One region of the Cupriavidus basilensis genome, then DNA from elsewhere that is predicted to be linked to it. Evidence: riboswitches for the same ligand, from Rfam matches in the RefSeq annotation. Region 1 holds a riboswitch; the other holds the start of a gene.
What was found. Region 1 has a riboswitch for ZMP and ZTP ahead of F7R26_RS08185 (LysE family translocator). Riboswitches for the same ligand answer to the same signal wherever they lie in the genome.
Positions count from the first base shown of each region.

Region 2: linked by a shared signal. The riboswitch ahead of glyA (serine hydroxymethyltransferase) and the one ahead of F7R26_RS08185 (LysE family translocator) in region 1 are both predicted to bind ZMP and ZTP.

Region 1 is NZ_CP062803.1:1,789,802-1,804,637, reverse strand. Features, by position in the region: gene F7R26_RS08215 (hydantoinase/carbamoylase family amidase) at 1-295, shown strand, start outside; gene F7R26_RS08210 (orotate phosphoribosyltransferase) at 352-1,044, shown strand; gene F7R26_RS08205 (MATE family efflux transporter) at 1,140-2,543, shown strand; gene F7R26_RS08200 (NAD(P)H-quinone oxidoreductase) at 2,612-3,643, opposite strand; gene F7R26_RS08195 (LysR family transcriptional regulator) at 3,795-4,679, shown strand; gene F7R26_RS08190 (VOC family protein) at 4,744-5,241, shown strand; ZMP/ZTP riboswitch at 5,312-5,395, shown strand; gene F7R26_RS08185 (LysE family translocator) at 5,416-6,048, shown strand; gene F7R26_RS08180 (DNA polymerase II) at 6,285-8,660, opposite strand; gene F7R26_RS41420 (methyl-accepting chemotaxis protein) at 8,736-10,310, opposite strand; gene F7R26_RS08170 (SDR family NAD(P)-dependent oxidoreductase) at 10,681-11,535, opposite strand; gene F7R26_RS08165 (citryl-CoA lyase) at 11,537-12,334, opposite strand; gene F7R26_RS08160 (class I adenylate-forming enzyme family protein) at 12,331-13,884, opposite strand; gene F7R26_RS08155 (tripartite tricarboxylate transporter substrate binding protein) at 13,907-14,836, opposite strand, start outside.
Region 2 is NZ_CP062803.1:3,352,228-3,367,063, reverse strand. Features, by position in the region: gene F7R26_RS15490 (pilus assembly protein) at 1-1,970, shown strand, start outside; gene nrdR (transcriptional regulator NrdR) at 2,006-2,470, opposite strand; gene glyA (serine hydroxymethyltransferase) at 2,617-3,864, opposite strand; ZMP/ZTP riboswitch at 3,988-4,090, opposite strand; gene ybgC (tol-pal system-associated acyl-CoA thioesterase) at 4,252-4,656, shown strand; gene tolQ (protein TolQ) at 4,653-5,336, shown strand; gene tolR (protein TolR) at 5,379-5,816, shown strand; gene tolA (cell envelope integrity protein TolA) at 5,832-6,986, shown strand; gene tolB (Tol-Pal system beta propeller repeat protein TolB) at 7,216-8,544, shown strand; gene pal (peptidoglycan-associated lipoprotein Pal) at 8,562-9,077, shown strand; gene ybgF (tol-pal system protein YbgF) at 9,096-9,854, shown strand; gene queC (7-cyano-7-deazaguanine synthase QueC) at 10,005-10,688, shown strand; gene F7R26_RS15435 (YeeE/YedE family protein) at 10,754-11,869, shown strand; tRNA gene F7R26_RS15430 (tRNA-Lys) at 11,941-12,016, shown strand; gene F7R26_RS15425 (alpha/beta hydrolase family protein) at 12,105-14,000, opposite strand; gene F7R26_RS15420 (AI-2E family transporter) at 14,046-14,836, opposite strand, start outside.

The DNA.
Region 1 (14,836 bases):
GCGCGACCGCGGCGTGCGGTTCGAGTTCGACCGCCGCATCGAATCGGCCCCGGCCACCATGGACGGCAGGGTCTGTGAACTGCTCACGCAGGCATGCCGGCAACGTGACCTCCCGGTTGAGCAAGTGCCAAGCGGCGCCGGGCACGACGCATCGTTGTTTGCCAACGCCGGCATCCCCACCGGCATGCTCTTCGTGCGCAACGAACACGGCTCGCACAACCCGGACGAGGCCATGGACATCGATGATTTCCTGCTTGGCGTGCAGGTGCTGGACGACACCATCACGAGCCTCTGAGCCGCGGCCGAGCACAAACACTGAAGCACTGAAGCACTGAAGCATTGGAGCCCCGCATGTCTCAACTACGCCCTCAACCCGACCTGTCATTGTCGGTAGGCCAGGCCCTGCTGGATGCCGGCTGCGTGAAATTCCGCACGGACGAGCCGTTCCGGCTGCCCTCCGGCTGGGCCAGTCCGGTCTATATCGACTGTCGCCGGCTGATCTCGTTTCCCCTGCTGCGCAAGGCGCTGATCCAGCGCGGCTTGACCCTGCTGCGGGAACGCAACCGGCTCGGCGGCATCGATGCCGTGGTCGGCGCCGAATCGAGCGGCATCGCATTCGGCGCCTGGATGGCCGATGCCCTGGCGCTCCCGCTGCTCTATGTGCGCAAGGAAGCCAAGGGGCTGGGGCCCGCCTCGCAGATCGAGGGGGCCGTCAACGCCGGCGACCGCGTGCTGCTGGTGGACGACATGATGGCCGCCGCGCGCTCCAAGCGGATCTTCTGCGAGGCGCTGGCGGCAGCCGGCGCCGTGGTGACGGATATCTTCGTGGTGTTTGACTACGGCACGTTCCCCACCGAAAGCACCCTCGCCCCCTGGCAGGCCAAGATCCACTCCCTCGCGAACTGGCAGGACATCCTGCAAGCCGCGCGTGGCAGCGGCAACGTGGACAGCCGCGGCATTGACGAACTGCAGCGTTTCCTGGCCGACCCGGCCCGATGGTCGCGGGACCACGGCGGCATCGGGGCGGGCGAGACGCAACGCTAACAAGGTCGCCCGCGTCTGATCCCTGGCGAGGCAGCGGTGCTGTGGATCGACCATAATGACGCTCGATCCCAAACACCCAGCTGTAGCTGCACAACGTGCCAGACGCCGACAGTCCCCTCTCATCCGCTTCATCCGCTTCATCCGCGTCACCCGCCAGCGCCAGCGTTTCCAGCGCGCCGCCGGCCCTCCCCGCTTCGCACTGGCACCGCCGCGTGCTGGCGCTGGCATTCCCGATCATCCTGGCCAACCTGACCCAGCCGATCCTGGGTGCGGTCGATACCGCGGTTGCCGGCCACCTGCCGGACCCGGCCTACCTGGGCGGCGTAGCCGCCGGGGGCCTGTTCTTCAGCTTTGTGTTCTGGGGCTTCGGGTTCCTGCGCATGGGTACCACCGGGCTCGTTGCGCAAGCCTACGGCGCCCAGGACGGCGCGGCATTGCGCGCCACGCTGGTACGCGCCCTGATGCTGGCCACCGTCATCGGGCTCGGTGTGCTGGCCGTACAGATGCCCTTGATCCACGGCGCGCTTGGCCTGATCGGCGGCAGCGACACACTCCAGCACCACGCGCGGGTCTACAGCCATGCGCGGATCTGGGCGGCGCCGTTCGCCTTGTGCAATTACGTGGTGCTCGGCTACCTGCTGGGCTGCCAGCACGTGCGGCTCGGCCTGCTCATCCAGCTCTTCATCAACGCGGTGAACATTGCCGCGGTGCTGCTCTACGTCTATGTGTTCGACTGGGGCATCGCGGGGATCGGCGCCGCCACGGCCACCGCCGATGCATGCGGCTTCGTGCTGGGCGCCGCCCTGCTCTGGCGGCTGCGCCCACACGGCTTGGCGCCCCTGCGCTGGGCGGTGGTCGCCGATGCGCACGAACTGAAACGGCTGGTCGCCCTCAACCGCGACATCTTCATCCGCACGCTGTGCCTGGTGGCCAGCTTCGGCTGGTTCGCCCATGCGGGCGCCCGGCAAGGCGACGTGATCCTGGCGGCCAACGCGCTGCTGCTCAACTTCCAGACCTTCATGGCGTATGCGCTCGATGGCTTCGCGCATGCGGCCGAGGCGCTGGTGGGCGCCGCCATCGGCACCCGGGACCGGCACGCCTTCCGCCGCGCGGTCCGGGTCACGATGATCTGGGGTGCGGTGGGCGCGCTGTGCTTCTCCCTGGTATATGCCGGCGCCGGAGAATGGATCATCGCCTGCCTGACCGACCAGCGCACGGTCCACGACGCAGCGGTGCGCTACCTGCCGTGGGCGGTCGCCCTGCCGCTGGTTTCCGTGTGGGGCTTCCTGCTCGATGGCGTGTTTATCGGTGCCACCAGCACGCGCGACCTGATGCACTCGATGGCCTTGTCGTTCGCGGCGTTCATGGTGGCGGCGCTGACGCTGGCCGGCCCGTTCGGCAACGATGGCCTATGGGCGGCGCTGCTGCTGTTCATGGCCGCGCGCGGGGCCACGCTGGCGCGGGTGTTCCCGCGCATCGAGGCCAGCCGCCTGGCCTGATGTCGAACTTCAGGACTTCGGTGCCCGGCATCCTGCCTCGGTGTGGCTGCCGGCAGTTTGATCCATGTTCAGCCAATGAGATCGGCGCCTGTCGTAAGGACAATCTTTCCAAAGTGTGCGCCGGAATCGATCAGTTCGTGAGCGCCGCGAGCGTCGGCAAGCGCAAAGGTCTTGTAGACAACCGGCTTGATCTTGCCGCTCTCGATGTGCGGCCAGACCTGCCGCTCTAGTTCATGGATGATGGCCGCCTTGTCCGCGGACGTGCGCGATCGCAATGTCGAGCCCATATGCGTCAGACGTTTCGTCAACATCGGCACGATGTTGAGATCCTTCGCCGGCCCCTTGATCACGCCCACCTGGAGGATCCGTCCGTCCATGGCTGCGGCGTCATAGTTTCTAGCCACGTAGTCGCCGGCAATGATGTCGAGGATCACGTCGACCCCTCTTCCATCGGTAAACCGCTTCGCCGCGGCGACGAAATCTTCCTCGCGGTAATCTATTGCGAGGTCTGCGCCTAGCGCCAGGCTGGCCTCCCGGTGCGCCTGCGAGCCAACTGTCGTGACGATTTTCGCAGCGCCGAATGCCTTCGCCAGCATGGTCGCCGTGGTACCGATACCTGACGCGCCGCCATGGATCAACACCGATTCGCCGGCAACCAGCTTGCCGCGCTGGAACAGGTTCAGCCATACCGTCATCAACGTTTCGGGCATGGCCCCGGCTTCCACCAACGTCAGGCCTTTGGGGATATGCATCGTGTTGCAGGCGTGCGCGACCGCATATTCTGCGTAACCACCACCGGGAATCAATGCACACACCAGTTCGCCGATCCGGAATTGCGATACGTCGGAGCCAACGGCAACCACCTGACCTGCCACTTCCAGCCCCGGAATGTCGGAAGCACCGGGGGGCGGATCATAGAGCCCTTTGCGCTGGAAAACATCGGGACCGTTCACGGCAGCTGCGTGGATGCGGACCAGAACCTGATCGGCGGCCGGCATCGGCACCGCGCGCGTAGCCGGCACCAGGACCTCAGGACCGCCGGGCTGTTTGATCTCAATGGCTGTCATGGACGACGGCACACGATAAGCTGAAGCAGACATGGATATCACTCTTTCTAAAGATGAGGCTCGATGGATCCGGGCGGATCATTGAACGAGGAACTCTTGCGTTCAGTCTAGGCCTCGACGCTGATGAATATGTGCAGCATTATTCATGGTGACAGATGCAAATTTGCATCAGGAGGGCGGCACGATGAACTGGGATGACGCGCGAGTGTTTCTCGCGGTGGAGCGCGAAAAGACGCTCCGTGGCGCGGCCAGGACGCTCAACCTTGATCAGGCGACGGTCGGCAGACGGATCGCGGCGCTAGAACACGCCCTACGTGCAACGCTCTTCCTGCGCACCTCTGACGGTTACGCGTTGACCGCCGCAGGCGAGGCCGCGCTGAGATCGGCGGAGAAAATGGAACACGCCGCACACGAACTCGTCAGACGAACTCAAGGCACGGATACACGGCTTGCGGGGGACGTAAGAGTCACCAGCACCGACTTGATCGCGCTCCAATTCCTGCTTCCCGCCATCGAACGCCTGCATGCTGCGCATCCCGAAGTGCGCGTCCTGCTGGATACGTCGACGCGCATGCTAAACCTGGCCAGGCGCGAAGCGGATATCGCAGTCCGGTCGGTCAGGCCGGAAAATCCCGATCTTGTCGCACGGCGCCTGGCTCGCTGGCCCATGGGACTCTTTGCATCGCGTGCTTATCTCGAGCAGCACGGCAAGCCCGCCGCTGGCTCCGCCTTCGCGGGCCACGATCTTGTCGTCTATCAAGGAAACTGGACCGGGAATCGATCACCGACGCTTGCTGGCGAACCGATACACGCGGGGCGCATCGTATCGACCTTCAATTCCAGCCTCATGCTGCGCACCGCGGTAAAGGCCGGACTCGGCATCGGTGAACTTCCGATACATCTGGCTGAACACGACGGCCTCGTGCAGATATGGCCGGAACCCGCACGTGGGGCGGTCTACGAAATCTGGCTCGTCACGCATCAAGACCTTCGGCATACCGCGCGCATCACGGCAATGATTGACGGCATCGTCTCGGCGTTCGAAGATCACGCAACCCACACAAGATAGTCACGCACGACGTCACTGCGGCTGCTGCGCGGATGCAGGTGGCCAACTTATCAGGAGATGCGAAATGACCAGCAAGAACACGATCTGCCTGTGGTACGAAGGTGGCGCCGTTGACGCCGCGAACTTCTATGCGCAGACGTTCCCCGACAGCGCAGTCGGCGCCGTCCACCGCGCACCGGGCGACTATCCTGGCGGCAAGCAGGGCGATGTCCTGACGGTTGAATTCACCGTCGCCGGCATCCCCTGCCTTGGCCTGAACGGCGGCCCGTATTTCAAGCACAACGAGGCATTCTCTTTTCAAATCGCGACGGACGACCAGGCCGAAACCGACCGCTTATGGAACGCAATCATCGGCAATGGCGGCCAGGAAAGCGCATGCGGCTGGTGCAAGGACCGCTGGGGCTTGTCATGGCAGATCACCCCGCGCGCCCTCACCGCGGCAATATCCGACCCTGATCCTGCTGTGGCCAGGCGCGCGTTTGACGCGATGATGACCATGAAAAAGATCGACATCGCCGCGATAGAAGCAGCACGGCTGGGCCAAAACCTATCCGCAAGCTGAAGGAGCGTATCCCCCGCGTTGCCAATGATTCTTCCCGTGGCCTAAAGCATTTTCTCCTGTGCTATGATTTCTGCACTCATGTGACTGGCGCATACAGATAGGGCACTATCGGGGAGCGTGAGGTTGCTAGCCGCCGCGCGCCTGGGCATTACCTACTATCCTTGGAGATGGGTTATGCCTGATTTTGCACACTTGCTGATGTTCGCTCTTGTGGCCTTGGGAATGGTTTTAACGCCGGGGCCGAACATGATTTATCTGATTTCCCGCTCCATTTGCCAAGGCAGACGCGCAGGCCTCATTTCATTGGGCGGCGTTGCTCTGGGCTTTGTGTTCTACATGCTGTGCGCGGCATTCGGAATTACGGCTTTCGTATTTGCGGTACCTTACGCATACGACACGCTTCGCATTGGCGGCGCTTTGTACCTTCTCTATCTTGCCTGGCAAGCGGTCAAACCGGGCGGACGGTCCGCGTTTGCAGTGCGCGACCTGCCGGTCGATACCCCAAGGAAGCTCTTCAGCATGGGGTTTATCACCAACCTGGCGAATCCAAAAATCGCCGTCATGTATCTGTCTCTGCTGCCCCAATTCATTACGGAAGGACATGGCAGTGTTCTTACCCAGTCGCTGGCGCTCGGCGGCGTTCAGATTTCGATCAGCCTCGCTGTGAATGCACTGATCATCGTGACGGCCGGATCGATCTCCACCTTCCTGTCAGGACGCCCGCAGTGGCTATTGGTGCAGCGTTGGCTGATGGGAAGCGTTCTGACAGGTCTGGCGGTGCGGATGGCATACGAATCCAAGAAATAGCAGCACCTTGCCAATACGCCGGCGCGACACCTCGCAGAGATAGCGGCGCCTGCTTCCACGGCAGTCCACACTGCCGTGGAAGCGACCGGACATGGGCACGCGGTCCTAATGTAAAAGCAAAAGAAACTGCGTGACTATGCCGTCTATGCCGTCGACGCCAATTCCTGCATCCCTTGAAGCTCGCGAACCTCTAACGTTGACTCAGCGCTGGATAAACGCCAACGCCTGAGCCCCCGTCAAAACAAGGCCTTCTGCCCCGTCACCAGCGTCTCGAACGCATCGCCCAGGAAGGGCAGGATGGCGTCGGCCACCGGCTGCAGCTGGCGCGTGAGATAGTGGTCGTAGTCGATGGGCGAGCGCCGGGTTTCCAGCGGCTCGGGGCCGGCCACTGTCATCACATAGCTGATCCAGCCGCCGTCCTGGTATTGCAGCGGACGCCCTTCCTTGCGGTTGAACTCGTCCGCGATGCGTGCCGCGCGCACGTGCGGCGGCACGTTGCGCTGATAGTCTTCGAGCGTGCGGCGCAAGCGTTTGCGGTAGACCAGTTGCGCGTCGAACTCGCCGCTCATGGTGCGGCGGACGTAGTCCTGCACGTATTCCCTGTACGGCTGCTTCTTGAACACGCGTTGATAAAGCGCTTGCTGGAACTGCTGGGCCAGCGGCGTCCAGTCCGTGCGTACCGTCTCCAGGCCCTTGTAGACCATCTCCTCACTGCCGTCCGCCCTGGCGACCAGCCCCGCGTAGCGCTTCTTGCTGCCCTGCTCTGCGCCGCGCACGGTGGGCATCAGGAAGCGGCGGTAGTGGGTCTCGTACTGCAGCTCCAGCGCGCTGTCCAGGCCGTACTCTTGTTGCAGATGCTGCCGCCACCACTGGTTCACCTGCTGGACAAGCATGCGGCCAATCCTGTCGGCGTCTTCCTCGGCATGCGGCTGCTTCAGCCAGACAAAGGTCGAATCGGTATCGCCATAGATCACCTGGTAGCCCTGCGCCTCGATCAGCTCGCGCGTGCGGTGCATGATCTCGTGGCCGCGCATGGTGATCGACGACGCCAGGCGCGGGTCGAAAAAGCGGCAGACGCTGGACCCTAGCACCCCGTAGAACGCATTCATGATGATCTTCAGGGCCTGCGACAAGGGCTTGTTGCCTTCGCGCTTGGCCGCTTCCCGGCCTTGCCAGATCTGCTTGACGATGGCCGGCAGGCAATGCCGGGTGCGCGAGAAGCGCGCGCCGCGAAATCCCGGCACCGAGCTTTCGTCGGACGGATCCCGCAGCCCCTCCACCAGCCCGAGCGGATCGATCAGGAAGGTGCGGATGATGGACGGGTACAGGCTCTTGTAGTCCAGCACCAGTACCGAATCGTACAACCCGGGCTGCGAATCCATGACAAAGCCGCCGGGGCTGGCACCCTCCGGCACCTCGCCCAGGTTCGGGGCGACATAGCCCTGGCGATGCATCAGCGGCATGTACAGGTGGGTGAAGGCGGCCACGCTGCCGCCGCTGCGGTCCGCGGGCAAGCCGGTGACAGCGGCCCGCTCCAGCAAGAAGGTCAGCAACTCGGTCTTGGCGAAGATCCGGGTCACCAGCTCGCAGTCCTTGAGGTTGTAGCGGGCCAGCGCGGGCTTGTCCTCGGCAAAGCGGCGGTCGATCTCCGCCATCCGCTGATACGGGTTATCGATGGACTTGCCCTCGCCTAGCAGCGCCTGCGCCACGTTCTCCAGGCTGAAGGACGGGAAGTTCCAGGTAGCGGAGCGCAGCGCTTCGATACCATCGATGATCAGGCGACCGGCGGCGCAGGCAAAGAAATGGTTGTCCTTGAAGCCGTGCTCGCGCCACTCCAGCACATTGCCTCCCCGGCCGAACAGCAGCGGGACCTGATAGCGATCCGCATGCTTTTGCAGCACGCGCAGGTCGAACTGCACCACGTTCCAGCCGATGATGGCATCGGGATCGTGCTGGGCAAGCCATTGGTTCAGCTTTTGCAGCATCAGCGGGTGGCTGGCGCAGTACTCCAGGTCAAAGTCGACCGCACTGTCGTCGCCGTTGGGCGGGCCGAGCATATACACCTGGCGCTGGCCGCAGCCTTCGAGCGCGATCGAGTACAGGTCACCGTGGGCGGTGGTCTCGATGTCCAGCGACACCAGCTTCAGCGTTGGCCGATAGGCTGGCCCTGGCTTCATCTGGCTGTTGAGCAGGGGACCCCCGCCGTGGGCCACGTTGGCCTCGCCGGCAAACCAGACAGGCGCGGTGATGAAGCGCTCCATCAGGTAGCGCTCCGGGGGGCGGATGTCGGCCTCGTAGACGCTGACGCCGGCTTCCTTCAGCAGTTTTTCCAGCTTGGTGAGCTGGCGGTAATGCTGGCAGTACAGGCCCAGCACCGGGCGGCGATGGAAATCCGCGAGCGGGAGTTCGCGCAACGCCACATTGCGCTCGCAGCGCAAGACCGCCTCGGCGGTCTCGCGCTGCTCAGCCGGGATAAATGCCACCGAGGGCTGATGCGCCAGGCGGATATGCCGGGGGCCACTGTCGGTCGCCAGCCAGAACTCGACTTCTGTCCCGGCGGCCGTATCCCGCCAGTGCCGAGTCAGAAGAAAACCCTGTTGTCGTTGTGCCACCTGCCGCCTTTGAAAACCCACCCTGGCCGGCTATTTTACTGGTCCTTGGCCAATCAGGCCCCGTTCAGCCCCCGCTCAGGCCGCGGTCAGGCCGGATGGCGCGCCATGCCCGCCACGCTCCTGATGGAGCTTGAACACGGCCACCGCCTGCACCAGTTGCCGTGCCCGCGCATGCAGGCTTTCCGCCGCTGCCGAGCTTTGCTCCACCAGCGCGGCGTTCTGCTGGGTGGCCTGGTCCATCTGGCTCATGGCGGTTTCGATCTGCGCCACGCCCGCGCTCTGCTCCGTGCTGGCTGCGCTGATCTCGCCCATGATGTCGGTCACGCGCTTGATCGCCGTCACGATCTCCGTCATGGTCGCGCCGGCATGATCCACCATGGCCGTGCCCTGCTCCACGCGCTCCACGCTGGCAGTGATCAGCGTCTTGATCTCCTTGGCCGCCTCGGCGCTGCGCTGCGCGAGGTTGCGCACCTCGCCCGCCACCACGGCAAAGCCCCGCCCCTGCTCACCGGCGCGCGCGGCCTCCACGGCGGCGTTCAGCGCCAGGATGTTGGTCTGGAACGCGATGCTGTCGATCACGCCGATGATGTCGGCGATCTTGCGCGAGCTATCGTTGATCTCCTTCATGGTGCCCACCACCTGCCCGACCACGTCGCCGCCCTTGCGCGCCACCGTGGTGGCGCCAATGGCGAACTGATTGGCCTGCAGCGCGTTGTCGGCGTTCTGCCTGACCGTGGAGCTGAGCTCCTCCATCGAGGCCGCGGTCTGCTCCAGCGCGCTGGCCTGTTCCTCGGTACGGCCGGACAGGTCGCGGTTGCCATCGGCAATCTGCTGACTTGCGCTGGCAACGCCCTCGGCGTTCTCACGCACGTGGGCGATCACGCGCACCAGGTTGGCCTGCATGTCCTTCAGCGCGCGCATCAGCCTGGCGGTTTCACTATTGCCGCTGGCATCGAACTGCAGGCTCAGGTCGCCCGCGGCCACGGCCGCCGACACCCGCACGGCCTGATTGATTGGCCGGGTAATGGCGCGGATGATCCATGTGGCCATGCAAACGGCGACCAGCAGCGCGACGGCACCCGAAGCCCAGATCGTGGTCTTCATGCGCTCGACGGCGTCGATGGCCTCGCTCGTGGATTCTTCCATGCGATTGTCCTGATGCTGGATCAGGCCTTCCACGGCGGCGAAATAGGCCAGCTGGCCCGGGCGCAGCTCGCCCAGCAGCATGTTCCTGGCCTCGTCGGCATTGCCTGCCGCCACCAGCCCAAGGAACTTGTCCTGCAATGCACCGTACGCACCGCGCGCCGCGTTCACCTTGGCCAGCTCGGCCCGCCCCTTGTCAGAGACGATCTTGGCCTCTAGCCGGGCCCATTGGGCGGCAATGGTCTTTTGCGTGGCGGCGGTCTGCTCACGTTCCTTCTCGATATCCGCCGCCACCGTCATGATCACCATATTGCGCAGCGAGCGCGCGACCTGGTTCAGGTTTCCCTTGATCTCATTGAGTTCGGCGATTTTCCTGTAGTAATCGCTCAAGACGGTGTGCAATGCACCTTCCACCATATGAATCTTGATGATCGATGTGCCGCCCATGAAGGCGATCAACAGAACCAGAATGCCGAATCCGGCAGTAAGGCGGGTCGATATTTTCATGTCACTGAAACGCATGTTTGTCCGTCGTCCTGGAAAAAGAAAGGAGGATTGCAAGAGGTCATCGGCCAGAGCCATCCCGGATAGGCAAGCGAGAGACCGGCAGGCGGGTGCGTGGCAACGCCGCCTGCACGGATGCCTGACTTTCGCTTGTCGTGGCAACCGATCGAGCGTCGGCTTCGGGAGGAAGACATCGGCTCGTGCCGGCAAGGAATGCCGGCATTCTTCATGCCGATGACTACATATCGGCAAGCTTGAGTGGCTCTTTAGTCCCTCGCGCAATGGCATAGCGCGAATATCCGCGCTGCGGACATGGCTAGCCGGTCATCCCTTCTTTTAAGCAACTACTGCACACGGGGCGACGGATTGCGTGTCACACGAATTTCCCGGTGATGCCGCCATCCACCACCAGCTCCGTGCCGGTGACATAGGCCGCCGCATCGGAGGCGAGGAAGGCGCAGGCGTGGGCCACGTCCCATGCGCTGCCCATGCGGCCCATCGGCACTTGCGCGGCGCGCGCACGGCGCGCCTCGTCCAGGCTGGTGCCGGAGAACATCTTTGCCACCGTGGTGGCGATGCGCGGCGTGTCGATCAGCCCCGGCACCACGGTGTTGGCGCGCACACCATGTGGCGCGTATTGCTGCGCCAGCATGCGCGTGAACTGCGTCACGGCGGCCTTGGTCACGCTGTAGGCCAGGTGCGGGTAGCCCACGTAGCGCATGCCCGCCACCGACGAGATGGCGATGATGGCGCCGCGCCCGCGCGCCACCATGTCGGGCAGCACCTGCTGGCTGGCCAGCAGCAGGCTGCGCACGTTGACGGCGTGGATGCGGTCCAGGTCGTCCGCGGTGGTTTCCATCGGGCCACCGGTCTTGCCAATGCCCACGTTGTGATGCAGCACGTCCACCATGCCGAAGCGCTCGCGCGCTGCGGCAAAGAGCCGCACCACTTCGGCCTCCACGGACACATCGCCCGTGAAGGTTTCGGCGATGCCGCCTTCGGCCCGGATCAGCGCCGTGGTTTCCCCGGCCGAGGCCGCGTCGCGGTCCACCACGCAGACCTGCGCGCCCAGGCGCGCGTAGGTCACGCTGGCCGCGCGGCCGATGCTCCAGCCCGGCCCCGCGGAGCCTGCGCCGGCGACAAACACCGTGCGGCCCGAAAGATCGAGCGGCAACGCGGGCGGGCGAGCCGCCGCCGCGCTGTCGCCAGCGTTCGATGGCTTGGTCATGTCACGCCCCCTCCCCCGGCTGCTGCCCACCTTCGCCCACATAGGGGATCGCGTGCTCGATGGTGTCCCAGATAAAGCGGCCCGAGGGGCTTTGCTGCTCCTCCACGATATGCGCCACCAGCCCGGCGGCGCGCGAAATCACGGCAAAGCCGCGCATCACGGCCGTGGGCACGCCCAGCTCACCCAGCAAGGCAGCCACGGCGCCGGTGGCGTTGATGGTAATGGGACGGCCGGCCACGGCATCCACCGCGCTGGACAGGCGCTCCAGCGCGCGGATCTTGTCGCCGGCCAGGTCGGGCTCGGCGCGGCCCATTTCCAGCAGCTTGTAGGCGCGCGGGTCCACCGGCTTGTGCAGGTGATGGCCAAAGCCGGGCACATGGCTCTTGATGGACTTGTAGTGGCGTGCGATCGCCATGGCCTCGGCATCGGGATCGGCGGCCGCGCCGATGCGGTCGAGCAGCTGCGCGCAGTTCTCCATGGTGCCCACGAAGGAGCTGCCCACGGCCAGCAGGCCAGCGGATACGGCGCCCTGCAGGTTTTCGGGCGCGCTCATGTAGATCAGCCGCGTGGCGATGGCGCTGGGCGTGAGGCCGTGCTCCATCAGCACGATCAGCACCACGTCGGTGATGCGCAGGTCCACCGGGCGCGGCGCACGGCCCAGGATCTGCATGAGCATGACCTCGGTGAAGGTCTTCTTGCCCATCAGGTCCTCGACCAGGTCCGCGTCGCGGTAATGCAGGCTGGTAAGGGTATGGGTGCAAAGGCGGGTGACGGGCGTGGAGGAAGCGGAGGAAGTCATGATGGGTTCGCAGTGGATTCGTTGGCAGGGGTCGGGGCCGATGGGGCCGAAGGGGCGATGGCGCGTTCGCGCACCGCGGTCTTGAGCACCTTGCCCACGGCGGAGCGCGGCAGGCTCGCATGGAAGTGGATACGCTTGGGCGTTTGCACGGGGCCCAGGCGCTCGCGCACAAAGGCAATCAGTTCGCCTTCGGTGGCATGCTGGCCGGGGCGCAACTGCACGGCGGCCTGCACCGCCTCGCCCCATTTTTCGTCGGGCACGCCGAACACCGTGCATTCATGCACCGCCGGGTGCTGGCCCAGCGCGTTCTCCACGTCCACCGGATAGACGTTGAAGCCGCCGGTGATGACCATGTCCTTGAGCCGGTCCTTGAGGTACAGGTAGCCGCGCTCGTCGATCAGGCCGCGGTCACCCGTGTGCAGCCAGCCGTCCACCAGCGTCTCGGCGGATTTCTCCGGCAGGCGCCAGTAGCCGCTCATCACCAGGTCGCCGCGCGCCACCACCTCGCCGACCTCGCCCGGGGGCAGCAGGCGGCCGTCCGGGGACATGATGGCCACGTCGCTGAACCAGGTGGGCAGGCCCACGGCGGCCCAGTTGCGCTCGTCCTCGAAATCCGCGGGGCGCATCACGGTCAGGCTCTGCGGCGCCTCGGTCTGCCCGTAGGTGGTGCCCAGCACGGGGCCAAAAAAAGCGCGCACCTCGCGGATCTTCTCGGGCGGCATGGGCGCGCCGCCGTAGATCAGGCGGCGCAGGCAGGGGAAGTCCGCGCGCGCGGCGCCGGGCAGCGCCATCAGCATGTAGACCAGCGTTGGCGGCATGAAGCACACGGTGCCGCCGCGCTCGCGAAACGCCGTGCGCACCGCCTCGGCGCCGGCCTCGGCCAGCACCACGTGGCAGCCGCCTTGCGCCAGGATGGGCAACAGGTAGGTGGACGTGCCATGCGTGATCGGCGCGGCCACGATATAGCGTTCTTGCTCATCAAAGCCCCAGGCGTGGATCTGGTTGGCGACGTTGGTCATCCAGGCGCGGTACGGCTGCATCACGCCCTTGGGCAAGCCGGTGGTGCCGCCGGTGAACTTGATCGCCTGCGTGGCATCCTCCGGCAGCGCAAAGGCCGGGCGCGATGCGCCGGCATGCTGCGCGATCAACGCGGCCACCGACACCTCCCCGGGCGGCGGCGAGCCACTATAGATGCGCGCGCCGGCCGCGCCCTCCAGCAGGCCGGCGCAGGCCGTATCGAGCACCAGGATGGAGGGCTCGGTGGCATCGATGATGCGGCGGATCTCCGGCTGGGTGCTCTTGGGGTTCAGCGGCACCCAGACCTTGCCGCAGGCCAGCACCGCCAGGAGCGCGACGATGTGCTCGGCGCTGTTCTTCGCGCAAATGCCCACGCGGCTCTGCAGGGTGTTGTCGAGCGCATTGAGCGCCGTGGCCAGCGCGGCCACCTGGGCGGCCAGCGCGTCGTAGCGGATCGCGCCTTCGGGGGCGTCGATCGCAATGTTGCCAGGCCAGCGCGCCGCGGCACGCCAGAAGAAATCGATCGGGTACATGGTAGGCAACGCTCCTTGTTTCTTATTCGGCCTTGGCGCCAGACTGTTTCACCACGTCGTGCCAGCGCTTGGTTTCCGCCGCGATCAGGCGGCGCAACTGCTCTGGCGAGCCGGGCTCGGGGGTGGCCGCCAGATCCTGCAAGCGCTGGCGCACGTCGGGCGCGGCCAGCACCTTGTTGAGGGCCGAGTTCAGGCGCTCGATCACCGGCCGCGGCGTGCCGGCGGGCGCGGCCAGGCTGAACCACGATTGCACGTCAAAGCCGGGAAAGCCCGACTCGGCAACGGTCGGCACCTCGGGCAGCAGCGGCGAGCGCTGGGCGCTGGTGATGGCAATGGCGCGCAGCCGCCCCGCCTTCACGTGCGGCAGCGCAGAAGGCGTGTTGTCGAACATCGACTGGACCTGCCCGCCCAGCAGGTCGGTCACCGCCGGCGCGCTGCCCCGATACGGGATGTGCAGCATGTTCAGCCGCGCCTGCATCTTGAACATCTCGCCCGACAGGTGGATGGACGAGCCGCTGCCCGACGAGGCAAAGGTGATGCCGTCCTGCGACGCCTTGGCAAAGCGGATGTAGTCGGCCAGGGTTTTCACCGGCAGCTTGGGGTTCACCACCAGGATGTTGGGAATCCTGGCGATCAGCCCGATGGGCTCGAAGTCCTTTTGCGGGTCGTAGCCAAGCTTGTCGTACAGCGACGCGTTGATGGTGTTGGCGATGGTGTAGACGTAGAGCGTATAGCCATCGGGCACGGACTTGGCCACCACTTCGGCGCCCACGTTACTGTTGGCGCCCGCCCGGTTGTCCACCACCATCGGCTGGCCCAGCTGTTCGCCCAGCTTGAGCGCGATGATGCGCGCGATCACGTCCGTGGCGCCGCCGGCGGCGTAGCCGACCACGAGCTTGATGGGCTTGGTGGGCCAGGCAGTGGGCTGGGCATGAAGCGGCAGCGCGAGGCC
Region 2 (14,836 bases), 1.6 Mb from region 1:
TGGATGACCTTTGGCACGCCACCATCAATGGCCGCGGCCAGATGTTCCGAGCGACCAACGCCGCCGACCTGACGTCGTTCTTCCAGCAGGTGCTTCAGAGCCTGTTGTCGAAATCCGCATCCAACGCGGCAATTGCAGTGAGTTCCACTAATGGCGGTGGCGCGGCCTTCATGGCCAGCTACAACGGCCAGAACTGGTCTGGCGAGCTGACCGCCGCGCCCATCGACCCAACCACCGGGTTCATCAATGCCGCCGCGCCGCTGTGGAAGGCGCGCGACCAACTGACTAGCCGCACCGCCAGCAATCGCTGGATAGGGACCTACGACAACGGCAAGGGCGTTGCCTTCGCAACGGGGACGGGAGGATTGCTGGCGAGTACCGTCAACCTGCTCAACAGTTCCGGCAAGACTGACGGGGCCAGCGTGTTGGCCTACCTGCGAGGCGATCGATCACTGGAGGGCACTACCTATCGGACGCGCAGTTCGCTACTTGGTGATATCGTGTCGGCTGAGCCGGTTTATGTCGCCGGTGCGACCGCCTATTACACCGACGCGGGCTATGCCGGGTTCCAGAGCCAGCTCGCTTCTCGCAAGCCCGCGATTTACCAGGGGGCAAACGACGGCATGCTGCATGCGTTCGACGCCAGTTCCGGCGCGGAGCTCTGGGCGTATGTGCCGGGCGCGCTTCTGACGACAAGCGGGAAGATGAATGCGTACACGGTGACGCCCTATACGCATCAATACTACGTCGATGCCACGCCGGCTGTTGGCGATGTCTACATGGCCGGTATCAAGGCATGGAAAACCCTGCTAGTGGGTGGGCTAGGGGCGGGGGGCAGTGGCTACTATGCGCTTGATGTGACCAGTTCGACGGCGCAAAGCGATGCGGACGTGGCCAGTAAAGTGAAATGGGAGTTTCCGAATTCGGCGACCAGCAGCACGGATGCGGCCAACCTGGGCTTGACCTTCGGCAAGCCTATCCTTGCGAAGACTAAGGCCATGGGCTGGGTGGTGCTCGTGCCGTCGGGCTATAACAACAATGTGGTTCGCAACGGAGGAACGCAGGGCGATGGCAAAGGCCGCCTGTTCGTGCTCGATCCTGCTACCGGCAACGTCCTCCAGTCGATCTCGACCGGGGTTGGCGATACGACTACGCCTTCTGGTCTCGCCTATATTTCCGCTTACGCGGCGAATGGATCGACCGACGCGACAATCGACTACGTTTATGGCGGCGACCTGCTGGGGAATGTGTGGCGCTTCGATTTGTCCGGCACCGCTGCTACCTCGTGGAATGTCAGCAAGCTGGCCAGCCTGGCGGATAGCAGTGGCAAGGCGCAACCGATCAGTTCGGCGCCGGAGCTGACTACCTATAACGGTCAACGCATGGTCTTCGTGGGTACGGGTCTTCTGCTCGGGCAATCCGACTTGGGCGTGAGTAACGTGCAATCCATGTACGCTTTGGTTGACAATATGACTGCAGCGCCGCTGATCTCGAACGTGCGAACCGCGCTTGTGAAAAGAACTGTGACGCTATCGGGGTCTGTGCGCCATATCAGCAACACGCCTCCTGTGAACTACACCAAGAATCCGGGCTGGTACTTCGATCTGCCAGGCTCGGGTGAGCGAGTGGTGACCAATCCGGCCGCTATTGCGGGGATCCTGGTTTTCACCACCGACATTCCCTCGGCGGCGACTTGTGGCTCGTCCAGCTATCTGTATGCAGTGGATTTGACTACTGGCGGCGAACTGCCAAGCACGAACTTCACTTCATCCGGGCTGTCCCCGTGGACGGGGATTGCCCTATCCAATACCGCGCTGTCATCAAGGCCGTCGCTGGTCGCGTTAAACAATGGCAATCTTGACGCACTGACCCAGCAGTCGAACGCCACTTCGTCCACGTCTCAACTGCCGATCAATTTGCTGAGCAAATCCAAGCGGGTGGCGTGGAAGGAGGTCTACATCCAGAAATGAGGCGGGCTTGGCGCCAGGGGTGGCTGGCCCGTAGCTTAGCGTTTGCTGCTGCTCGCCGCCACTTCGGCGAGTACATCGGAAAATTCCGACACGTCCTCAAAACTCCGATACACCGAAGCAAACCGGATATAAGCAATTTTGTCCAACCGGCGCAGCTCGCGCATGACCAGTTCCCCGACCTGGCTGCTGGGGATTTCCTTCTCGCCGAGGGCGAGCAGTTTTTCTTCGATGCGGGTGATGGAGGCGTCGATGGCTTCGGCCGAGACCGGGCGCTTGCGCAGGGCGAGGCGCATCGAGTCTTTCAGCTTGTCGCGGGTATAGTCCGCGCGAGAGCCGTTTTTCTTGACGATGGCGGGGAAGAACAGCTCGATCCGCTCATAGGTGGTGAAGCGGCGGTCGCAGGATTCACAGCGGCGGCGGCGGCGCACCGTATCGCCTTCTTCCGACATGCGCGTGTCCAGGACCTGGGTGTTGGAGTGAGCGCAAAAAGGGCATTTCATGCCTGACCACCTCGAAGTATGAGCCGGGGCGCGTGCCGCGCAGGCAGCGTTTTGTCATTCTGTGTCGCGCCGGGCTAGGTTGGCAAGGCCCGCCGCAGGCGCGGCGGGGCTGCCGGCCACCCGCGCTTGGCGGGTGGCGCAGGGCTTTAGCCGTAGACCGGGAAACGCTTGGTCAGGGCTGCCACTTGCTCGCGTACGCGCGCGATGTTGGCCAGGTCGTGCGGGTTTTCCAGCACGTCGGCGACGAGGTTGGCCACCAGGCGGGCTTCTTCTTCCTTGAAGCCGCGGGTGGTCATGGCCGGCGAGCCCAGGCGGATGCCCGAGGTGACGAACGGCTTTTCCGGGTCGTTGGGGATGGCGTTCTTGTTGACGGTGATGTGTGCTTCGCCCAGGACCTTTTCGGCTTCCTTGCCGGTGATCTGCATGGCGCGCAGGTCGACCAGCATGACGTGGCTTTCGGTGCGGCCGGAGACGATGCGCAGGCCGCGCTCGATCAGGGTTTCGGCCAGCACGCGGGCGTTCTTGACCACTTGTTGCTGGTAGGTCTTGAACTCGGGCGAGAGGGCTTCCTTGAACGCGACTGCCTTACCGGCGATCACGTGCATCAGGGGGCCGCCCTGGATGCCGGGGAAGATGGCCGAGTTGATGGCCTTCTCATGCTCGGCCTTCATCAGGATCACGCCACCGCGCGGGCCGCGCAGGCTCTTGTGCGTGGTGGTGGTGACGAAGTCGGCGTGCGGCACCGGGTTGGGGTACTCGCCGGCGGCAATCAGGCCGGCGTAGTGGGCCATGTCGACCATGAACAGGGCGCCGATGGACTTGGCCACCTTGGAGATGCGTTCGAAGTCGATGCGCAGGGCGAAGGCCGAGGCGCCGGCGATGATCAGCTTGGGCTTCTTTTCCTGGGCCAGCTTTTCCAGCGCGTCGTAGTCGATGTCTTCGTTTGCGTCCAGGCCGTAGCTGACCACGTTGAACCATTTGCCGCTCATGTTGAGCGCCATGCCATGGGTCAGGTGGCCGCCTTCGGCCAGGCTCATGCCCATGATGGTGTCGCCCGGCTTCAGGGCGGCGAAGAACACCCCCTGGTTGGCCTGCGAGCCGGAATTGGGCTGCACGTTGGCGGCTTCGGCGCCGAACAGTTGCTTGACGCGGTCGATGGCCAGCTGCTCCACGACGTCGACGTACTCGCAGCCACCGTAGTAGCGCTTGCCGGGATAGCCTTCGGCGTACTTGTTGGTGAGTTGCGAGCCTTGCGCGGCCATCACGGCCGGCGAGGTGTAGTTTTCCGAGGCGATCAGCTCGATGTGCTCTTCCTGGCGCTGGTCTTCCTTCTGGATGGCGGCAAAAAGCTCGGGGTCGATCTGGTCGATCGTATAGCGGCTGCGTTCGAACATGGCGAAAACTCGTCTGAAAAAAAGGGGAATTCCGAATGGCTTCGGGGTAGGGCGCGCGGGGAAGGCACAGGCGACCGGCGCCGGATGCGTTGGCTATCCGGCGCAGGGCGCACCCTGCTTCCCATTCGCTGCCCAGGCGAGCGGCAGGCGCTTGAAACATCGCGCCAGAGAACTTTGCGCTTCCTCGTGGTAGTGCCCACTGACTTCGCCAGTCGCGCAAGATGGAATGGTTGGCGGCAGTTTAACGCGAGGCGCCGGCTCGCTGCAAGACGGTGCTGCGGGGCCAAAGACCGAAAGTCAATGCCTTGTCCGTCAGGTAATGTAATTGTTGTAATGTCGGACAAGGGTTTACACCGGGTCGGGCCGGCTGCCGTTACAATCGCGGCCATGAGCAACAATGTGTGGGCCTTGCGGGTGTACTGGGAAGACACCGACGCGGGCGGCGTAGTGTTCTACGCCAATTACCTCAAGTTCTTCGAGCGCGCCCGTACTGAGTGGCTGCGCTCGCTAGGCATCGAGCAGCAAGCGCTGGCCGATGAGTCCGGCGTCGTCTTCATCGTCAGAAGCACGGCGGTGGACTACAATGCCCCCGCCCGTCTGGACGACCTGCTTGAGATCCGGACACAGATTGAACGGGTTGGCCCGGCGTCGGTCCAATTCGCCCAAGAAGCCTGGCGTGGTGAGCAATTGCTGGCTACTGGCGCCATCCGGGTTGGGTGTGTTGATCGTAGCACATTTCGCCCGACTCCCATTCCCGCCCCCGTCCTTGCAACCATCAAGACCGCTCGATGAATCCCGTGACCGTCACGCAAGACCTGTCGATCATTTCGCTGGTGCTGCACGCCAGTGTGCTGGCACAGGCCGTCATGGCCCTGCTGCTGGTGATGTCCCTGTTCTCGTGGACATATATCTTCCGCAAGCATTTTTCCCTGCGCGCCGCGCGGACCCAGACCGAGGGGTTCGAGCGCGATTTCTGGGCCGGCGGCGACCTCCAGGCCCTGTATCAGAGCGCAGCCAACAATCGTCACAATACAGGCGCGCTGGAACGGATCTTTGAATCCGGCATGGGCGAGTACCTGAAGGCGCGCGAGCGCAACAATGACGCCGGCGCGCTGCTCGACGCCGCGCGGCGTGCGATGCGCGCGGCCTATCAGCGCGAGATGGATGTGATGGAATCGCATCTTCCGTTCCTGGCATCGGTGGGTTCGGTCAGCCCGTACATCGGCTTGTTCGGCACCGTATGGGGGATCATGAACGCCTTCCGTGGCTTGTCCAATGTGCAGCAAGCAACGCTTGCGGCCGTGGCGCCCGGCATTGCGGAGGCGCTGGTCGCCACCGCTATCGGCCTGTTCGCGGCGATTCCGGCGGTCATTGCCTACAACCGTTACGCCACCGAAGTGGATCGCCTGGCCATTCGCTTCGAGAGTTTCATGGAAGAGTTCCTGAACATCCTGCAACGGCAGACCCGCTAAAGCGCTGAAGCCACCAACGTCTTCGGTCAAGGAGAACCAGCAATGGCAGCGATACAGCGCCGTGGCGGCTCGCGCCGCCGGGCCAGCGCCGACATCAACGTCGTGCCTTACATTGACGTAATGCTGGTGCTGCTCGTCATTTTCATGGTGGCGGCACCGATCGTGAATCCCGCCGTGGTTGACCTGCCCAGCGTGGCCAACGCCACCCAGCAGCAAAAGGCACCCCCCATCGTCGTGACGGTGCATGAGGACGGTGCACTGACCGCGCGCGGCAAGGATAACGCCGGCAACAGCTTTGAGCGCAAGCTCGACAAGCAGGGCCTGATCGACTTCGTGCATCAGCGCCAGAACGAGAATCCCGATCAGCCGGTGGTGATCGCCGCCGACCGCTCGGTCAAGTATGAAGCCGTGCTGGACGTCATGTCAGTGCTCAAGGCCGACGGCGTGAAGCGCGTCGGCCTGATGGTCAAGCCCAAGTAAGCACCGCCCCACGCGATGAAAACCGCCGCCTATCCTTATCAGCCGGCCCCGGAGCGGGGAACCCTGCGTTCCTTCCTGCTCGCGGTTTTCATGCACTTGTTGCTGGGCATCGTGCTGTATTTCGGCGTGCACTGGCAGAGCAGCACCCCGGTGGGCGCCGAAGCCGAGCTCTGGGATGAGATCCCGGCCACTACCGCGCCGCCGCCGCCCCCGCCGCCTCCCGAACCGCAGCCCATCGTACAAGCCCGTCCCGCGCCTCCTGCGCCAGCGGTAAGGTCTCGCGCCGAAGAGGACGCAGAGATTGCCCTGCAGCAGCAAAAGCGCCGCCAGGCCGAGGCCGCCGCCCGCGAGGAGGCGCGCCAGCAGGCCGACCTGCGCGCGCGCCAGGAAGCCGATCGGCAGGAAGCGGCCCGCAAAGAAGCCGCTCGCAAGGATGCCCAGCACAAGGACGAGCTGCGCCGCGAAGAGCAACGCCGCGAAGAACAGAAGAAGGACGAGCTGAAGAAAGAGGCCCAGCGCAAGGAAGACGCACGCAGGCAGGCCGCGCTGCAGGAGCAGCGCAAGGAGCAGGTGGAGCGCGAGCGTAAGGAAGCCGACGCCAAGGCCCGCGCCGAGGCCAAGAGCCGTGCCGAGGCGGATGCCAAGGCGCGCGCCGAAGCTGACGCCAAGGCAAAGGCAGCCGCCGACGCCAAGGCCAAGGCTAACGCCGAGGCCAAGGCCGCCGCCAACGCGAAAGCCAAGGCCGATGCAGATGCCAAGGCCAAGCGCGACGCCGCCGCCAATGCCCAGCGCCACAGTGAACTGGCGCGGCTGCAGGCCATGGCCGGCGGCGGGGCGGCAGTCGGTGGCGCCGGCGGTGTCGGCAGCAGCGCCGGCAGCGGTGCTGGTTCTGGCGGCAAGGCCTCGCCTGGCTACCCGGATCGCGTGCGTCGCCGCGTCAAGCCGAATATCGTGTTTACCGAAGACGTGCCTGGCAATCCGGCCGCGGTGGTGTCGGTTCAACTGGCGCCGGACGGCTCCTTGATGTCCGCGCGGCTGTCCAAGTCCAGCGGCAATTCGGCCTGGGACAACGCCGTGCTGCGTGCCGTGGAGCGCTCGGATCCGCTGCCCCGCGACGAAAACGGCAAGGCGCCAGCCAGCTTCACGATCACCTTCAAGCCTAAGGATTAAGAGGTACGGCGATGGCGATGGCACGGGAACATTCGAATTGCAACATATTGCAACCTACGTCGATGCACCGCAGTCCCAACGCTAGGATGACAGGTTGCCTGACGCAGCCGGCAAATGTGCCCGGGGCACGCGATACGGGCATGCGACAAGCCTTCAGCATGCTTGCCCGTTCCACGGCTCCCGTTTGCCGGCCGCGCTCGATGAATATTGATCTCGATTGAGGAGCAGCATGCGAAAGCTTTGGGCCCCCCTTTGGCTGGCCGCGCGGCGGCACGGCACCCGCGCGCACGCCCTGTTTGCCGGGCTGGCGGTGGTGCTGGCGTGTTCGGCCGGCAGCGCACAGGCGCAATTGAACGTTGAAATCACCGGCGTTGGCGCCAGCCAGTTCCCCATCGCCACGGCCAACTTCCAGGGCGAAGCCCAGGCCCCGCAAAATCTCACCGCCATCATCCGCAGCGACCTGCAGCGCAGCGGCCGCTTCCGCAATGTCGACCCGGGTGGCGCCACGGTGGCGGAGTCCGCCAATGCCGACCTTGGCAGCTGGAAGGCGCGCGGCGCCGATGCTTTCGTGGCCGGCAGCGTCACACCTACCGGCAACGGCCAGTATGACGTGCGCTTTCGCCTCTACGACACCGTCAAGGGCACCAGCCTGGGTGGCTTGGCCTTCACTGTCAGCGCAAACCAGCTGCGCGTGACCGGCCACAAGATTGCCGACTATATCTACGAAAAGCTGCTGGGCGAGCGCGGCGTGTTTGCCACGCGGCTGTCCTATGTCTCGCGGGTGGGCGGGCGGTTCCAGCTGTTGATCTCGGACTCCGACGGCCAGAACTCTCAGGTGGCGCTGACCAGCAACGAGCCGATCATCTCGCCTTCATGGTCGCCGGATGGCAGCAAGGTCGCTTACGTGTCCTTTGAAGCCAAGAAGCCCGTGGTCTACGTGCACGACCTGGCGACCGGCAGGCGCACGCTGGTGTCGAACCAAAAGGGCAACAACAGCGCGCCTTCGTGGTCGCCTGACGGCCAGCGCCTGGCGGTGGCGCTGTCGCGCGACGGCAATACCCAGATCTACCAGGTTGGCGCCGACGGCTCCGGGCTCAAGCGCCTTACCCGCAGCAGCGCCATCGATACCGAGCCGCAATACGCGCCGGATGGCCGCAGCATCTACTTCACCAGCGATCGCGGCGGTGCGCCGCAGATCTATCGCATGCCAGCCAGCGGCGAAGAGGGCGGCGCGGCCCAGCGCGTGACCTTCAAGGGCAGCTACAACGTGAGCCCGCGCATTTCCCCCGATGGCAAGCAACTGGCCTATATCACCCGCAGCGGCGGCTTCAAGCTGCAGCTGATGGATCTCGGCAACGGCGATGTGACCTCGCTGACCGACACCGCCAACGACGAGGCTCCGAGCTTCGCCGCCAACGGCAAGTACATTCTTTATGCCACCCGGGTGGGAGGTCGCTCGGTGCTGGCGGCAGTGTCCACTGACGGGCGTACCCGGCAGGTTTTGTCGCTCCAGTCCGGCGAGGTTCGCGAGCCGTCCTGGGGACCATTCATGCAATAAACGAGGAGTTCCTAGCCATGACCAATATGATGACCAAAACCCTTGCCGTCGCCGCTCTGCTGGCCCTCGGCGCTTGCAGCTCCGGCGTCAAGCTGGACGATACCGCCAACGCCGGTGCCGGCAACAAGGGTACGCCTTCGACCGATGCCCGCGCCGTGGCGCCGGTGGACGTGTCGCGTGATCCGCTGAACGATCCGAACAGCCCGCTGGCCAAGCGCAGCGTGTACTTCGACTTCGACAGCTACAGCGTCAAGTCCGACTACCAGGGCATGCTGTCGGAGCACGCCAAGTACCTGGCCGCCAACAAGGGCCGCCGCATCCTGATTCAGGGCAACACCGACGAGCGCGGCACCAGCGAATACAACCTGGCACTGGGCCAGAAGCGCGCCGAAGCCGTGCGCCGCTCGCTGTCCTCGCTGGGCGTGCCGGAAACCCAGATGGAAGCCGTCAGCCTGGGTAAGGAAAAGCCCAAGGCAACCGGCCACGACGAAGCCGCCTGGGCAGAAAACCGCCGCGCGGACATCACGTACTAATCTGCGGACAGCCATCTCATGAAAGCACGCGTCTCCAAGTTGGTATTGCTTACTGCGATGTCCTGCGTCAGCCTGTTGCCGTTTGCACAGGCGCGGGCCGGCGTGTTCGACGATGACGAGGCGCGCAAAGCCATCGTCAACATGCGGGACCAGTTCAACGGTTTCCAGGCGACGGCATCGCAGCGCATCGACCAGAACAGCCGCGCCCAGCTCGACATGCAGAACCAGCTCGAAGGTCTGCGTCAGGAAGTGGCGCGACTGCGCGGCCAGAACGAGATGCTGCAGAACGAGGTGACGACGCTGCAAAAGCAGCAGAAGGACTACTACGCGGACCTGGATGCGCGCCTGAAGAAATTCGAGCCGCAACAGGTCACCGTGGATGGCCGAGAAGGGCTGTCGCAACCTGGCGAAAAGGCCGAATACGATGCCGCGCTCAAGCAGTTCCAGACCGGGGACTTCAAGGGTGCCGGCAACGTGTTCGCGGGCTTCATCAAGAAGTACCCGCAGAGCCCGTATGTGCCGCTGGCGCAGTTCTGGCTCGGCAACTCGCTGTACGCGCAGCGCGACTACCGCGGCTCGACCTCGGTGCTGCAGAACATGGTGCAGGCCTATCCGGATCACCCCAAGGTGCCGGATGCGCTGATCGCCATCGCCAACAACCAGATCGAATCGGGCCAGAAGCCCGCGGCCCGCAAGACCTTGGAGCAGGTGGTAGCCAAATACCCCGGCACCGAGGGCGCGCAGGCGGCGAGCAATCGCCTCAAGACGCTGAAGTGAGCGCCTGAGCGGGCGGGCGCTGCCAAGCAGCCCAGGTAGCAGTCAATACACCAAAGGCCCGCATACGCGGGCCTTTGGTCTTGGGCGCGCTAAAATACCCGATTCGCCTCGAATTTTGCGTGGCGCCTCCAGGCGCCGCGCCGTGCCATCATGAAAAAACGCGCTATCGTCCTGCTTTCCGGCGGCCTGGACTCCGCCACCGTCCTTGCCATGGCCAATGCGCAGGGCTTCGAGACCTATGCGTTGTCGATGCGCTACGGTCAGCGCCACTCCTCGGAACTGGAGGCCGCAAAGCGCGTGGCCGCCGCCTTGGGCGCCGTGCGCCACGAGATCATCGACCTGGACCTGCGTCGCTTCGGCGGCTCCGCGCTGACCGATGATAGCCTTGAGGTGCCTACGGACGGCGCCGTCGGCGGCATTCCGGTGACCTACGTGCCGGCCCGCAATACCATCATGCTGTCGCTGGCCCTGGGCTGGGCCGAAGCCGTCGGCGGCCGTGACCTGTTCTTCGGTGCCAATGCGGTCGACTACTCCGGCTATCCGGATTGCCGGCCCGAGTACGTGTCTGCCTACGAGGCGCTTGCCAACCTGGCCACCAAGGCCGGCGTCGAAGGCGAGCGCATCCGCGTGCACGCGCCCATCATCGACATGACCAAGGGCGAGATCATCCGCGCCGGCGTCAAGCTGGGGGTGGATTACGGCATGACGGTATCGTGCTACAAGGCTGACGACGATGGCCGGGCCTGTGGCGTGTGCGACTCTTGCCGCATCCGCCGCGCGGGCTTCGAGGCCGCTGGCGTGCCTGATCCCACCCGCTACCAGGGCGCAGCCTGACGGTTGTCGTTGCCACCAGCGCGCCTGCGCGCACCCACCCGTTCCGCTTCCCCCGCCGGACACCCATGCCCGAAATCGATATTGCCGCGCTCAGCCGTACCATACTGGCGAGCACCTTCATCCTGACCTTCCTGTTTGGGGCGGTGCTCCAGCGCACGCACTTCTGCACCATGGGTGCGGTCTCCGACATCGTCAATATGGGCGACTGGACCCGCATGCGCATGTGGGGGCTGGCCATCGGCGTGGCCATGATCGGCACCGCCGCGCTGGCTGCGGGCGGCTACATCGATCCCACCAAGACCATCTATGCCGCCAGCAAGCTCAGCTGGCTCTCCGCCCTGGTGGGCGGGCTGATGTTCGGTTTCGGCATGGTGCTGGCCTCGGGCTGCGGCAGCAAGACGCTGGTGCGTATCGGCGCCGGGAACCTGAAGTCGCTGGTGGTGTTCGTTTTCCTGGGGCTGTCGGCCTATATGACGCTGCGCGGCTTGTTTGGCGTGATTCGCGTGAACACCGTCGATGCCGTGGCGCTCACGTTGCCCACCACGCAAGACCTGCCCTCCGTGCTGGCGCACGCCAGCGGCTTGGCGCGCGCCACGCTGCAAGTCGGCATCGCGCTGGTGGTGGGCGGGGCGCTGGTGATCTGGGCGCTGGCGGGACGCGGCTTTCGCACCTTCGATAACCTGCTTGGTGGCCTGGCGGTGGGCCTGATCATCGTGGCCATGTGGTACGTGTCCGGGCACCTCGGCTATGTCGCCGAGGATCCCAATACGCTCGAGGAACTGTTTGTTGCCAGCAACAGCGGCCGCATGGAGAGCCTGAGCTTTGTCGCTCCCTATGCCTACACGCTCGACTGGCTGATGATGTTCAGCGACAAGAGCAAGGTGCTGACCATCGGCATTGTCAGCGTGTTCGGCGTGGTGGCCGGCGCCGCTGCGTACGCACTGGTGACCCGCACCTTTCGCTGGGAAGGCTTTGGCAATGCCGAGGACGTCGGCAATCATCTGGTGGGTGGCGTCCTGATGGGCGTGGGCGGCGTGACCGCGCTGGGCTGCACCATCGGCCAGGGGCTATCAGGCGTATCCACGCTGGCGATCGGCTCGTTTATCGCGCTGGCCGGCATCCTGATTGGCTCGGTGCTGGGCTTCCGCTACCAGATATGGCGCCTTGAGCGCATGATCTAGCACGAGTAGTTCGTGTTCAAAGGTTGACTTTAGGGCCAAGATATTCCTATAATCGCGGCTTCAGTTTTTCCGGGTCGTTAGCTCAGTCGGTAGAGCAGCGGACTTTTAATCCGTTGGTCGCGTGTTCGAGTCACGCACGACCCACCAGCATTGCGAAAAGGCGTAGCGGGCAACCGCTACGCCTTTTTTGTTTCATGTGCCCGCGCCTGATGTTCGGGCGCGGAGCATTCGCAAATCAGCCTTCCCTGGCCAGATGCCTGGCGAGAAACGCTTCCATGGCTTCGTAGAAGTCGAAGGTGTTTTCCTCGTTGTGGAAGCCGTGGCCCTCGTTTTCCTTTAACAGGTATTCCACATCCACGCCGCGCGAGCGCAGCGCCTGGACGATCTGGTCGCTCTCTGCCTGCTTGACGCGCGGATCGTTGGCGCCTTGCGCCACCAGCAGCGGCGTGCGGATCTTGTCCGCGAAGAACACCGGCGAGGCATCGTGCAGGGCTTGGCGCTCGGCTTCCACGTTGGGGTTGCCGACCATCTCGTACAGCATGTCCAGCATCGGTTTCCAGTACGCGGGAATGGTCTCCAGCAGCGTGAACAGGTTCGATACGCCGACATAGTCGATGGCCGCGGCGTAGCGCTCCGGCGTGAAGGCCACGCCCGCCAGCGTTGCATAGCCGCCATAGCTGGCGCCGTAGATCGCGATGCGCTTGGGGTCCACGATGCCTTGCGCGACGAGCCAGTCGACGCCGTCGTCGATATCGTGCTGCATGGCCTTGCCCCACTGCTTGAAGCTCGCCTCCCAGAATGCGCGACCGTAGCCGGTAGAGCCGCGGAAGTTGATCTGCAGCACGGCATAGCCGCGATTGGCCAGCAGCTGCACCTCGGGGTTGAAGCCCCATACGTCGCGCGTCCACGGGCCGCCGTGCGGGTTGACCACCAGCGGCAGGCCCCGCGGCGCAGGCTCGCCCGCGCTGGCCACCGGCAGCGTCAGGTAGCCGTGGATCTGCAGGCCGTCGCGCGAGGTGAAGCGGATTGGCTGCATGCCGGCCATGTCGGCTTCATCCAGCCAGGGCTGCACCTTGCCTAGCGTGACCAGCTTTTGCGTGCCGCTGTCGTACAGGAAGCGCGTGCCGGTGGTCTTGTCGCTCGACGCGGAGACGATCATGCGGGTCTCAATGCGCGTGATGCTGGTGACGTGGTGCTCGTAGCCCGGCAGTTGCCGCTCCAGGTCGGCATGGATCTGCTCGGCGTGGGCGTCGAAGAAATGGCGGTGCGTCTTCCAGTCGGTGTACCAGGCGGCGGTCAGCACGCGGCGATGCCGCGAGTAGGACAGGCCGCCGACATCGACGTCATCGTGCTCGAAGACCAGGCGGCCTTCCTTGGCGGTCTGCGGATCGAATTCGAATATCGCCGTCTTGTCGCGGCCGCGATTCGACTGCACATACAGCTGCTTGTCGTCGAAGGTGAAGAACAGCGGCGAGACCGTCTCGCGGAAGTCGGTGGTCAGGATCGGGCGGAAAGGCTCGTCCTCGGTATCGCGGTAGAGCAGGGTGGTGTTCACGCCGTCGCTGGCGGTGGCTACCCGCAGGCGGCCTGCGTGGTCGGTGCCCCAGCTCATCACGTTGCCCGGGTTTTCCGCGATCTGCACGGACTCGCCCGTGACGACATCGACGCGCAGCACGTCGAATACCTCCGGGTCGCGCTTGTTGTGCGACAGCAGGATATGGCGGTCATCGTCCTCGAGATCGTCGATGATCTCCGCGCGCACGCCCGGATACGGGGTCAGGTCGACTGGTTCGCCGCCGTCGATGGGCACCGACAGCACGTGGAAGTTCTCGTCGCCGCCAAAGTCCTTCGCATACAGGATGTGCGCGTTGCCTTTCCAGGTGTGGAAGGGCAGGTCGCGCTCGCTCTCGTGGGTCAGCGGCCGGGCTTCGCCCAACACGTTGCCTTCGGTGTCGATGGCCTGCACGAAGACGTTCTGTCGGCCCTGGTGCCGGGCAAGGAAGGACAGGTGGCGGCCATCCGGCGAGATCGAGAACTGGGAACGGTCCGGTTTGCGGAACAGTTCACGCACGCCGTAGTGCTTTACCTTTGCCGGCGCCTGCGCACCGGATGATGGTTTGTCTTGACGCAATGCTCACTCCTTGGTGTGTTTGGGGCCGGCAAACGGCGACGCGGCTCAGTCCGTGCGCGCCGCCTCGGGGCCCGGTGCCTGGGCGCTGGCTTGCCCGCTTGCGCCTGTGGACGGTGCGGGCGGCGTCGGGTCCTTGTCGTGCGTGGCGTCCCGGCGCTCGATTTCTTCCCGCGTGGACGTGGACAGGTCCCAGCTAGCGATAAACAGCGCGGCGATCAGCGGGCCAATGACGAAGCCGCTCAACCCGAACAGCGCCATGCCGCCCAGCGTGGAAATCAGCACCACCCAGTCGGGCATGCGGGTGTCCTTGCCGACCAGGATAGGGCGCAGCACGTTGTCCACCGCGCCGATCACCACCGCGCAGAAGCCGATCAGGATGGAGCCCTTGCCCACGTCGCCGGTCAGCAGGAAGTAGATCCCCACCGGTCCCCAGATCAGTGCGGCGCCCACCGCGGGCAGCAGCGACAGGAAGCCCATCAGCACACCCCACAGCAGCGAGCCCTGGATGCCGAGGAACCAGAAGGCCAGGCCGCCCAGCGCGCCTTGTACCGCGGCTACGGCGATGTTGCCCTTGACGGTGGCGCGAGCCACGGTGGTGAACTTGCGCAGCAGGTGCTGCTTGTGCGGCTCGCTCAGCGGAATCGCCCGCATGATGATCTTGGAGAGTTGCGGGCCATCGCGCAGCAGGAAGAACAGCAGGTACAACATCACGCCAAAGCTGACCACGAACTGGAATGTGTTCTGCCCGATGCTGAGCGCCTGCGCGGCGATGATCTGGCTGGCCTGGGCGGCCCCCGCGGTGAGCTTTTGCTGCAGGTCGCTGATATCGGTCAGGC